DNA from 2 places in the Micromonospora sp. NPDC049101 genome. Region 2 is predicted to be linked to the other one. Evidence: riboswitches for the same ligand, from Rfam matches in the RefSeq annotation. Region 2 holds a riboswitch; the other holds the start of a gene.
The links. Region 2 has a riboswitch for thiamine pyrophosphate ahead of thiE (thiamine phosphate synthase). Riboswitches for the same ligand answer to the same signal wherever they lie in the genome.

Region 1 (5,958 bases), on a different contig from region 2:
CCCCTGCCGGCGGAACCGGCGCTGGCCGGGCCGGCGGCTGTCCCGGACGTGCTGGCCGGGCCGACGGTGCTGGCCGAATCGACGGTGCTGGCCGGGCCGGCGCTGCCGGTGGCTGTCCCGGACGAGTTGGCCGTCCCGGTCGATGTAGCGGTTCCGGTCGCCGGGCCGGCAGCGGTCGATGCGCCGGCGGCGGTCGATGTGCCGGCGGTTGTCGACGCGCCGGCGGTGGGAGATCTGCCGAAGTCGACCGGGCGACCGAAGGCACCGACGGCCGGCCCGCCGCAGGGTGGTGGCAACCGCTCCGGCGGCGGACGCAGCCAGCAGGCTGGCCAGACCCGCCGCTACGCCTTCCGCCGCAGCTGATCGAGCCGCCTGCGGCCCACCTCGCCCCGCGATCTTGCACTTTCTGTCCTCACGAAACTGGCACACCAGGACGGAACGGCGACAGAAACCGCAAGATCGGCGAGGGTGCTGCGTGGGCGCGGCGGCTGGGGTTTAGCTGATCAAGGGGCGGAAGGTGCCTGCGATGATGCTTGTCGTGAGGGCGGCGCCGGCCAGCACTACCGCCCCGGCGATGAGGAGCGCGTCGGCGCGGGTGAAGTGCTGACGGCGGGCGACGGTGCGGGGTGTGCCGGCGTCGAAGCCACGGGCGTCCATCGCCACCGCGAGCCTGGTGCCCCGGCGGATCGCCCCGACCAGCAGCGCGAACGCGGTGGAGGCGAACAGTCGCAGCTTCGCCACCGGGTTGCGGCCCGCGTCGACGCCGCGTGCGCGTCGGGCCATGCTGATCATCTGCCACTCCTGACCGAGCAGCGGCACCAGACGGAACGCGGCCAGGGCCCCGATGGCGAACCGGGCCGGTGCCTTCACGTTCTGGACCAACGCGTCGGCCAGGTCGGTGGGGTCGGTGGTCGCGAAGACGATCACGCCGGGCAGGGCCACCGCGAAGACCCGTAGCACCAGGCCGAGGGCGGTGAGCAGCACGCCGGTGGTCACCAGGATCGGTCCCGCGTCCAGGAGGACCCGGCCGGACCGGTCGGCGGCGAAGAGCACCAGGGTGACCAGGATGCCGGCGGCACTGAGGAGCAGTGGCCAGGCCCGTCGGGCCAGCACCCGGTAGCCGATGCCGAACAGCGGCAGCACGGCGAGTTCGAGCGCGATGGCGATCGCCGGGGCGAGGGGGTCCAGGGTGGCCAGCAGGGTGAACGAGAAGACCAGCGCGGCGGCGACCTTCGCCACCGGGTTGCGGCGGGCCAACGGCGCGTCGGGCGCGGCGACCGGCTCGATGCTGATCATCGGACGTCGTCCCGGCCAGGCTGGCCCGCCGGCCGACCTGGCCGATCACCTGCCGGGTCGGCGGGGACGGCGCCGGCCGCGGCCCGGTGCAGGGTGACGGTGCGGTCGGCGAGCGCGGCCACGAAGTCCGCGTCATGGGTGACCGCGACCACGCCGTGCCCGGCGTCGCGCAGGTCGGCGAAGAGGTCGACCAACTCCCGCCAGGTCCGCCGGTCCTGGCCGAAGGTGGGTTCGTCGCAGATCAGCAGGCGGGGCGCGGTGGCCAGGGCGGTCGCCACACTCAGCCGCCGCGCCTCACCACCGGAGAGGGTGTACGGGTTGGCAGCCGCGAGGCGGCCCAGGCGCAGCCGTTCCAGCAGCGCGGACACGGTCTCCTTGACGGCCGCCTCGGGTTGACCGGTCCGGCGGGGGCCGAGCGCCAGTTCGTCGAAGACGGTGCTGGTGACGAACTGGTGCTCCGGATCCTGGAAGACCGACCCGATCCGCCGGGCCAGTGCGGGGGCCGACCACCGGTGTGGGGGAGTGCGGTGGTCGGTGCCGGCCAACTCGACGGATGCGGTGACCCGTCCGGTGCCCGGCCGGAGCAACCCGCCGAGCAGCAACGCCAGGGTGGACTTGCCGGCGCCGTTGGGTCCGCGTACGGCGAGTGCCTCGCCGGCGCGTACCGCCAGGTCGGTGGAGCCCAGCCGGGGCGGCAGGCCGAGCCGGTCGGCGGTGAGCAACAGGTCCCCGGGCGCGGCGGTGGCTGGCCGGGGTGCGATGGGGTGACCGGGCACCCAGACCCCCTCGGCGGCGAGCGTGGCACCGTGGGCGGCGAAGACGGCCTCGGGTGTGCCGTCGGCGCGGACCCCGCCGCCCGGTTCCAGGACGACCACCCGGTCGACGAGCGGCAGCGCCTCGGCGATCCGGTGCTCGACCAGGATCAGCGTGGTGTCGGCGTCCAGGGCGCCGGCCACCGCCTGCCGGATCAGGTCGGCCCCGGCCGGGTCGAGGTTGGCGGTCGGCTCGTCGAGCAGCAGCAGTTCCGGACGCAGCGCCAGTGCGCCGGCCAGGGCGAGGCGTTGCTGTTCGCCGCCGGAGAGCGCGGCGGTGGGGCGGTCCCGGGGGTACGGGAAGCCGACGCGGCGCAGCGCCTCGTCCACCCGGGGCCAGATCTCGTCGGTCGGTACGCCGCGGTTCTCCAGCCCGAACGCGACGTCGTCGCCGCAGCGTGCCATCACCAGTTGGGTTTCCGGGTCCTGGAAGACGATGCCGACGCGTTCCCGCCCCTTGCGCGGGTCGAGTCCGTCGATCTCGACGGTGCCCTCCTGCTCGCCGGAGTCCTCGGGGAGCAGCCCGGCCAGCGCGCTGAGCAGGGTGCTCTTCCCGGCCCCGGAGGGCCCGAGCAGCAGAACCCGCTCCCCAGCCTCGACCCGCAGATCAACCCCGCGCAGAGCCCAGGCGCGCCGCCCAGCGTGCCGCCATCCGAACCCCCGCAGCAGTACCCCGCCCACCAAACCCACCCCCTCCCGGCCCGCCGCCCCTCACCCTGCCCGGTTGATCATGAGGTGGACGGGTGGTTCTGGAGATCCATCCGTCCACCTCATGATCGGCCCGAGTGGGTGGGGTCAGATCAGTGCTCGGTTCCGGCCTACCGGGAAGCGGTCCAGGACTCCGGTCCTGGCCAGGGACTCGGTCAGCAGCCAGCCGCCGGCACCGGCGATCACGGTGGCGCTGACGATGGTGATCAGCGCGTACGGGAGGCGGTAGTCGGCGAACGCGTAGTCGGCGTTCCAGACGAAGAAGTCGAACAATGCGGCGCTGAGACCGGTCAGTGCGCCGGCCAGCAGCGCGGTCGGCAGCCGGTACGACCGGTAGCGGAACGCGGCGAACGCCAGCTCGGCGCCGATGCCCTGCACGATGCCCTGCGGGATCACCGTGCCGGCCCACTGGCTGCCCAGCAGCGCGGAGAGAACCGCGGCCACCGTCTCGCAGTAGAGCGCGGCGCCGGGCTTGCGGATGACCAGGCCGCCGATCACGGCCGGCATCAGCCAGACGCCGTAGAGCAGCGCCTGCGCCGGCGGGAAGAAGGTGAACGCACCCTCGGTGGCGCTCCAGACCAGGCCCCAGGCCCAGAAGATGACCCCGAAGGCGACCGCGATCACCGAGGCGACCACGATGTCGATGGTCCGCCAGCGGCCCGTGTCGGTGGTGGAATTCATGTGTTGCTCCCAGTTCTGAATGCGAACCAGGAGAAGACGCACGCCGCACGCCCGGTGGCACCGGACGGCGGCGCGGCTGGAGGTCGACCGAACTCCCTGCGCTGGCATTACCCAGATCAGGTTCGAGGGTCTGCGGGCGTGCCCGCACTCTCAGCGCTGTGCGCTCCCCTGTCGGATGTGAAGTTGTCTCGTCGACGCTAACACCGACCAGGGGTGCCGGCCTAGCAGGGCTTCCGTCCGTCTCGGCGTTCGGCCGGCGGTGCGCCGGATGGGTAGGCTGACGATCATGCGGGTCGACGCGCGAGGTCTCACGTTCGAGGTAACCGCCGGCGGTCCGTCGGACGGCGTACCCGTCCTGCTGCTGCACGGCTTCCCCCAACACCGCGGCGAATGGGACGACGTGGTGCCCGCGCTGCACGCGGCCGGGCTGCGCACGTACGCGCTGGACCAGCGCGGCTACTCGCCCGGCGCGCGGCCGACGGCGGTGGCCGACTACCGGATCCCCGAGTTGGTCGCCGACGTGGTGGCGGTGCTCGACGCCCTGGGGCTGGACACCGTCCACCTGGTCGGCCACGACTGGGGCGCGATCGTGGCCTGGGCCGTCGCCGCTGGGCACCCCGACCGGGTCCGCACGCTGACCGCGGTGTCCGTGCCGCATCCGGCCGCCATGGCGTACGCCCTGGCCAACGACGGTCAGCAGAAGGCCCGCTCGTCGTACATCACGTTGTTCCGTAAGCCAAGGACCGCGGAGAGGGTGCTGCTGGCGTGGAACGCGACAGCGCTGCGCAAGATGCTCGGCGGGGTGGGCGACGCGCCCCGGGTGGACCGTTACGCCGCCCCGATGCGTGCGCCGGGGGCGCTCACCGCCGCGCTGAACTGGTACCGGGCGATGTCCCGCGCCGACCTGGCCGGCGTCGGCCCGGTCGCGGTGCCCACCACCTACGTCTGGAGTGACCGGGACGTCGCCATCGGCCGGAGTGCCGCCGAGGCGTGTGCCGCGAACGTCACCGGGGCGTACCGCTTCGTGCCGTTGACCGGTGTGAGTCACTGGATTCCGGACACCGCGCCGGGCCCACTCGCCGAGGCGATCCTGGCCCGGGCCGCCGGAACGGCCTGAGCCGTGCGGGTCGGTCGGAGAGGGGCACCGTGACGACGGGTACCAGCGGGCCGGGCACCCGGCGCTCGATCGCCGCGCAACTGCGCCTGCTGGGCGTACGCCCCGGCGCGACGCTGCTGGTGCACGCCGCGCTGCGTCCGCTCGGGTTCGTCTGCGGCGGACCGCACGCCGTGGTGCTCGCCCTGCGTGACGCGCTCGGCCCGGACGGCACGATCGTGGTGCCCACCCACACGCCCGACAACAGTGATCCCGCGCAGTGGCGCAACCCGCCGGTGCCGGCGGACTGGTGGCCGCTGATCCGCGCCGAGATGCCGGGTTTCGACCCGGCGGTGACCCCGAGCCATTTCATGGGCGCGCTCGCCGAGACGGTCCGTGGCTGGCCCGGTGCGCTGCGCAGTTCGCATCCGCACGTGTCGTTCGCCGCCCTCGGTCCGGCCGCCGAGCAGGTGGTGGCCGGGCACCGCCTGGCCGACATGCTCGGCGAGGGCTCGCCGCTGGCCCGGCTCTACGACCTGGACGCCGACGTTCTCCTGCTCGGCGTGGACCACTCCGTGAGCACCTCTCTGCACCTGGCCGAGTACCGCTGCCCGGGTTCGCCCCGGGAGCGGGTCGGCGCGGCGGTGCGGACCGGCGACGGCGGTCGGGAATGGGTGTGGTGGCAGGACGTACGGCTCGACGCGGACGACTTCGACGCGTTGGGCGCGGACCTGGAGGCCACCGGGGCGGTGCGCAGCGGACCGGTCGGCACCGGGACCGGCAGGTTGATGCGCCAGCGGGCGGCTGTCGACTTCGGGGTGCGCTGGCTGGACCGTAATCGAACGACGGAGGACGCATGACGGTGAGTGCCGAGGCCTACCTGGCCGTGGTGACCGAGACGATCGGTCGGGTGGCCGCCAGCCAGCGGGAGGCGGTGGGGCGGGCCGCCGACCTGATCGCCGACGCCGTACGCGCCGACGGGGTGGTGCACGCGTTCGGCACCGGACACTCCGAGGCCCTCGCCATGGAGATCGCCGGCCGGGCGGGTGGGCTGGTGCCGACCAACCGGATCGCGCTGCGTGACCTGGTGCTGCTCGGCGGCGAACCGGCCGAACGGCTCGGTCCGTTGCTGGAGCGGGACCCGGCGGTGGCCCACCGGCTCTACGAGCTGGCTCCGGTGCGGCCCGCCGACGTCTTCGTGCTCGCCTCGAGCTCCGGGGTCAACGGCGCGATGGTGGAGTTCGCCACGCTCGTCAAGGAACGCGGCCACGCCCTGGTGGCGATCACCTCGGCGCAGCACTCGGGTCGGATGACCTCCCGCCACCCGTCCGGGCGCAAGCTGGCCGACCTCGCGGACGTCGTGCTCGA
Region 2 (5,958 bases):
GTTGCGCTGGGTGTCGACCCGCAGCACCTGCTTCTCGCTCGCCGGGTCGATGGTGTCGCCGGTCACGGTGAACCGGGACAGCAGGTTGCGCGTGACGTTGTCGTTCGGGGCGTAGTAGAGATACACCCACTTGTTGGTGGCGAAGTCCGGGTCGAGCCGGATGCCGATCAGACCGTCCTCGTTGCCGGTGAAGACGTCCAGGTCGACGGCGGTGACGGTGCTGCCGGTGTCCGGCTTGATGATCTGCACCCGGCCGTCGCGCTCGATGTAGAAGACCCGCCCGTCGGGGGCGATGTCCAGCTCCATCGGGTTGCTGGTGTTGCTGTCCAGGGCGATCTTCTCGAAGTTCGAGGTCTTCGTGGCACCGCAGTCGGCGTCCGCGACACCGGCCGCGGTCCGGATGCCGCCGAGCAGGTGGGACAGGAACTCGGGCTCGGCGAACGACTCCCGGGTGTGCCCACCACCGGTGTACCAGGAACGACCGCCGTCGAAGTCCTGACACCAGGAGGTCGGGTGGTCGGCGCCCATCGCGCCCGCCCCCGGGGTGTAGCTCTTCTCGTCCAGGCTGGCCAGCACGTGCACGTCCGGCCGCGGGTTGGTCTGGAAGTTGTACCACTCGTCGAACCGGGACCAGCGGTCCGGCAGCTCGGCCGTGGACGGGTGGGCGTGGTCCTCCACCTTGACCGTGGCCTGCTGGTTCTGCGGGTGGTTGGCGAAGTACGCGCCGACCAGGTCGCCGTACCAGGCCCAGCTGTACTCGGTGTCCGACGCGGCGTGGATGCCGACGTAACCGCCGCCGGCCTTCACGTAGCGCTCGAACGCCGCCTGCTGCTCGGCGTTGAGGACGTCACCGGTGGTGGAGAGCCAGATCACGGCCTTGTACTTCGCCAGGTTGGCGTCGCTGAACGCGGCGCCGTCCTCGGAAGCGTCCACGGTGAATCCGTTGGCGGCGCCGAGCTGTTGGATGGCGGCGACACCGGTGGGGATGGAGTCGTGCCGGAAGCCGGCAGTCTTGGAGAAGACCAGGACCGAGAAGGGATCGTCGGCGGCCTTCTGGGGCGCCTTCGGCGCCACCTGGGTGACCGGGGTTCCGGCCGCTGCCTCCCGTGGGGGGACCTGTGCGGCGGCCGGCGCGGCCTGCGCGGGTGTGCCGAACAGGGTCGTCGAAGCGAGGGCCAGGGAGATGAGGGTTGCGGTGATGGGTACGCGGGCACGACGAGAACGGGACACGCCGCCTCCTGTGTCGTAGTGACGGAGATCGCGGGAGTCGGCTCGCCGAAGGCCGTCCCTGATGGAGCCGGTGGTCACACCCTGCGAGGGCACCCCCACCGACATTTTGTCGAATCGCTGAACAAATTAATTCGACTGGTTCAATGTCCGGCAAGATGCCGGCGGGTAACGGTTCTGCAACGGCAGGCGACATTCCGAACAGGACCGCATGAACCGCCCCACAGATCTAGCTCGATTCGGTGCGTTCCGGCCCACCGGCCGCCGCCGAGCCCCGCCTTGGCAGACCGGCGGATCTGTCGTACGGTGACACGCAAGTAACCCACGGGAGCCCGGTGTACCGGGCTGAGAGGGGGGCTGACAGCCCCCGACCGTCGAACCTGATCCGGATAATGCCGGCGCAGGGAGGAGAGTTGCCGTGCCGTCCCTGGGGCGACTGCATCTGATCACCGACACCCGACCCGGTCGGGACCCGCTCACCGTGGTCCGGGCCGCCCTCACGGTGGCCCGCGCCGACCTGGTCGTGCAGGTCCGGGTCGAGGACTCCGCCACCGACCGCGAGGCGTACGACCTGGCCCGGCGGGTGCTGGCGCTCTGCCAGCCGTACGAGGCGACCTGCCTGGTCAACGACCGACTGCACGTGGCGTTGGCGGTGGGTGCCGCCGGCGGCCACGTCGGAGCGGACGACCTGCCGGTCACCGCCGCCCGGCGGGTGCTCGGCCCCACCGGTGTGCTGGGAGCCACCGCCCGCGCGCCGGAAACGGCGAACGCGGCGGTCGCGGCGGGAGCCAGCTACCTGGGCGTCGGCCCGTGCCACCCCACCAGCACCAAGTCCGGCCTGCCGGACCCCATCGGGCCCACCGGGGTACGCGCCGTCGCCGACGCCGTCGACGTGCCGGTCATCGCGATCGGGGGCGTGACCGCCGCCCACGTACGGGAGCTGCGGGCCGCCGGGGCGTACGGGGTGGCGGTGGTCGGCGCGCTCTCCGCCGCCGCCGACCCGGCGCAGGCGACCGCCACGCTGATCGAGGCCCTGACGTGCTGACCGGCCGGTCCGAGTCGGCGTCCTCCGACGACCGGGGCCGGCCGGACGTGGCGGTGATCGGGGCCGGGCCGATCGGGTTGGCGATCGCCTGGCGCTGCGCCGCGCGGGGGCTGCGGGTGGTGGTGCACGATCCGGCACCCGGCTCGGGGGCGTCGGCGGTGGCCGCCGGCATGCTCGCCCCGGTCGCCGAGGCGTACTTCGGTGAGCGGCAGTTGACCGAGCTGCTGCTGGCGTCCGCCGACCGCTGGCCCACGTTCGCCGCCGAGCTTGCCGACGCGACGGGCGTCGACATCGGCTACCGGACCGAGGGCACCCTGCTGGTCGGGTTGACCCGCGACGACCTGGCCGAGGCGCGCCGGCTGTGGGCGTACCAACAGGGGTTGGGTCTGCCGGTGACCCCCCTGCGCCCCAGCGAGCTGCGCGACCTCGAACCGGCCCTCGCCCCCCGGGTGCGCGGCGGCGCGCTCGCGCCCACCGACCACCAGGTCGACCCCCGGCTGCTGGTGCCGGCGCTGCGCACGGCCGCGCAGCGGGCCGGCGCGGTGCTGGTGCCGCAGGTGGTCACCCAGCTGTCCGATGTGGACGCCGCGGTCACCGTGGTCGCCGCCGGCTGCGGGGCCGCCGCACTCACCGGCCTGCCCGTACGGCCGGTGAAGGGCCAGATCCTCCGGCTGCGCGCGCCCGACGGCGTCGCGCCAGGCTTCCGGCACGTGATCCGGGGGTACGCCGACGGCGAACCCGTCTACCTGGTGCCCCGCCCCAACGGCGAGGTCGTGCTCGGCGCGACGGTCGAGGAACGGTCGGACACCACCGTCACCGCCGGTGCCGTGCAGCGCCTGCTCCGCGCCGGCGTCGACCTGCTGCCCGAGCTGGCCGAGTACGACCTGGTCGAGGCGGCCGCCGGGCTGCGGCCGGGCACCCCGGACAACGCACCGATCCTCGGGCCGCTGCCGGGCCGACCGGACGTCCTGGTCGCCACCGGTCACCACCGGCACGGCATCGTGCTCACCCCGGTCACCGCCGACCTGATCACCGACCTGGTGTGCGCCGGCGTACCCGATCCGCTGCTCGCGCCTTTCCGGCCGGACCGGTTCGTCGGTGTGGCGGCGGACGGTGAGCCCGAAACGACGATGAAGGGGGACCTGTGGAGTTGACGGTGAACGGGGCCGGGCGAAGCGTCCCGAGTGAGGTGTCCGTGGCCGACCTGGTCCGTGACGTCGCCCCGCAACCGCGCGGGGTGGCGGTCGCGGTCAACGGCGAAGTGGTGCCCCGGGCGGGTTGGGCGACCACGGCGCTGCGCGACGGTGACCGGGTCGAGGTGCTCACCGCGGCGCAGGGCGGGTGAGCGGGGTGTCGTTCGAGCTGGGTGGGGAGACGTTCACCTCGCGGCTGATCCTCGGCACCGGTGGTGCCGCGAATCTGCACGTGCTGGAGCAGGCGATCCGGGCGTCCGGCACCGAGCTGGTCACCCTGGCCCTGCGCCGGGTGGACACCGCCCCGGGCACGGCCGGTGGGCTGCTCGACCTGCTGGACCGGTGCGGGGTACGCCTGCTGCCGAACACCGCCGGCTGCCACACCGCGACCGAGGCGGTGAAGGTGGCCCGACTGGCCCGGGACGCGTTCGACACCGACTGGGTCAAGCTGGAGGTGATCGGCGACGAGCGGACGCTGCTGCCCGACGGGGTGGAGTTGCTCCGCGCCGCCGAGGAGTTGGTCGCCGACGGTTTCACCGTCCTGCCGTACACAAGTGACGACCCGGTGCTCGCCCGCCGGCTCGCCGACGTGGGCTGTGCCGCGGTGATGCCGGCCGGCTCGCCGATCGGCTCGGGGCTGGGCATCGGCAACCCGCACCACATCCGGCTCATCCGCCAGGGTGTCGACGTGCCGGTGATTCTCGACGCCGGCATCGGCACCGCCTCCGACGCGGCCCTGGCGATGGAGTTGGGCTGCGACGGCGTGCTGCTGGCCAGCGCGGTGACCCGGGCCGCGGACCCGGTGGCGATGGCCACCGCGATGCGCTACGCGGTCGAGGCCGGACATCTGGCGGCCGGCGCCGGCCGGATCGCCCGCCGCTTCCACGCGCTGGCGTCCACCCCCGACGAGGGAAGACCAAACCTGTGACCGCCCTACCACCGCCCCAAGCGTCACCGCCGCCGACGGCGTCGCCGCCGGCGGGAGATCTTGGAAGCAAACCGCCCCTGGAGGGGCACGTTCCTTCCAAGATCTCGTTGGGGAGGGTGCCGTCGGGGGTGGTCGTTCTTACCGATCGGATTGCCGCTCGGGGTGGGCTTGAGCGGGTTGTCGCGGGAGCGGTGGCCGGGGGAGTGCGCTGGGTGGTGCTGCGGGAGAAGGACCTGCCCCGCGCCGAGCGCGCCGCCCTCGCCACCGACCTGCGCGCGATCCTCGCCGACGTCGGCGGAACCCTCGTCGTGGCCGGGCCCGACCCGCTCGGCGGCGACGCCGTGCACCTGCCCGCCGCCGGCCCGTACCCGCCGCCGACCCACCGCCTGGTCGGCCGCTCCTGCCACGACGAAACCGAGCTGAGCCGCCTGACCACCGAGCACTACGCCACCCTCTCCCCGGTCTACCCCACCAGAACAAAACCGGGGTACGGCCCACCCCTGGCCACCGAAGGGCTGCGCAAGCTGATCAGGATCAGCCACGTACCGGTACTGGCCCTGGGCGGTATCGAAACCCCGGAACAGGTAGCCGCCTGCGTAGAGGCAGGAGCCGCAGGGGTGGCAGTGCTGGGCACGATCATGCGAGCAACAGACCCCGCCGAAACAGCGGCGATCCTGACCAGCGCTTATGCCGAGGCGTCACCCCGATGCTGACCCAAACCCGGCACGGAGGCACCAGGTCCCCACGAGCGGGGCTGCGGCCGACAGTGCCCACGCAGGGATCAAGCCTGACCGCCCGGAGTGGGCACTGTCGGCCACAGCCCCCAACCGCAACCAAAGACGAGGGAAGATGACGCCGAGCACCATCCTCACCATCGCCGGCTCCGACTCCGGCGGCGGCGCGGGCATCCAGGCCGACCTCAAGGTCTTCGCGGCGCTCGGCGCGTACGGCACGAGCGTCCTCACCGCGGTCACCGCCCAGAACACCCGGGGCGTCGACGCCGTGCTGCCGATGCCGCCGCGCACGGTGACCGAGCAGCTGGACAGCGTACTCATGGATTTCACCGTGCGCGCGGTCAAGACGGGGATGCTCGGCACCCCGGCCGTCGCGGACGTGGTCGCCGAGGCCGCCCGGGACGGCCGGCTGCCGCAGCTCGTCGTCGATCCGGTGCTTGTCGCCACGAGTGGACACCGGCTCGGCGTGGTCAGTGCGGTGGAGCGGCTGCTGCCGTACGCCAGGGTGGCGACGCCGAACTGCGCGGAGGCCGCAGCGATCACCGGACGTCCGGTGGACGACGTGGCCGGGATGGTCGTGGCCGCCGAGGCCCTGGCATCCGGCGGCCCGGAGTACGTCGTGGTCACCGGCGGTGACCTGGGCGGCGGCGAGGCGGTCGACGTGCTGCACGGCGGCGGCGTCACCACCCTGCTGCGCGCCCCCCGGGTGGACACCCGGCACACCCACGGGACCGGGTGTTCGTTCTCGGCGGCGATCGCCGTGCGGCTCGCCCTCGGCGATCCGGTGCCGGCCGCGGTGGGGGCCGCGAAGGAGTACGTGCTCCGTGCGCT

Region 1: another riboswitch for thiamine pyrophosphate. It lies ahead of AB0B57_RS29925 (ECF transporter S component); the one in region 2 lies ahead of thiE (thiamine phosphate synthase).

What each region holds. Positions count from the first base shown of each region.
Region 1 is NZ_JBEZED010000028.1:87,810-93,767, forward strand. It holds gene AB0B57_RS29910 (hypothetical protein) at 1-363, shown strand, start outside; gene AB0B57_RS29915 (energy-coupling factor transporter transmembrane component T) at 496-1,296, opposite strand; gene AB0B57_RS29920 (ABC transporter ATP-binding protein) at 1,293-2,789, opposite strand; gene AB0B57_RS29925 (ECF transporter S component) at 2,904-3,497, opposite strand; TPP riboswitch at 3,573-3,677, opposite strand; gene AB0B57_RS29930 (alpha/beta fold hydrolase) at 3,784-4,614, shown strand; gene AB0B57_RS29935 (AAC(3) family N-acetyltransferase) at 4,644-5,450, shown strand; gene AB0B57_RS29940 (SIS domain-containing protein) at 5,447-5,958, shown strand, end outside.
Region 2 is NZ_JBEZED010000035.1:15,228-21,185, forward strand. It holds gene AB0B57_RS32590 (ThuA domain-containing protein) at 1-1,230, opposite strand, end outside; TPP riboswitch at 1,542-1,651, shown strand; gene thiE (thiamine phosphate synthase) at 1,646-2,272, shown strand; gene thiO (glycine oxidase ThiO) at 2,269-3,426, shown strand; gene thiS (sulfur carrier protein ThiS) at 3,417-3,617, shown strand; gene AB0B57_RS32610 (thiazole synthase) at 3,614-4,393, shown strand; gene AB0B57_RS32615 (thiamine phosphate synthase) at 4,501-5,106, shown strand; gene thiD (bifunctional hydroxymethylpyrimidine kinase/phosphomethylpyrimidine kinase) at 5,243-5,958, shown strand, end outside.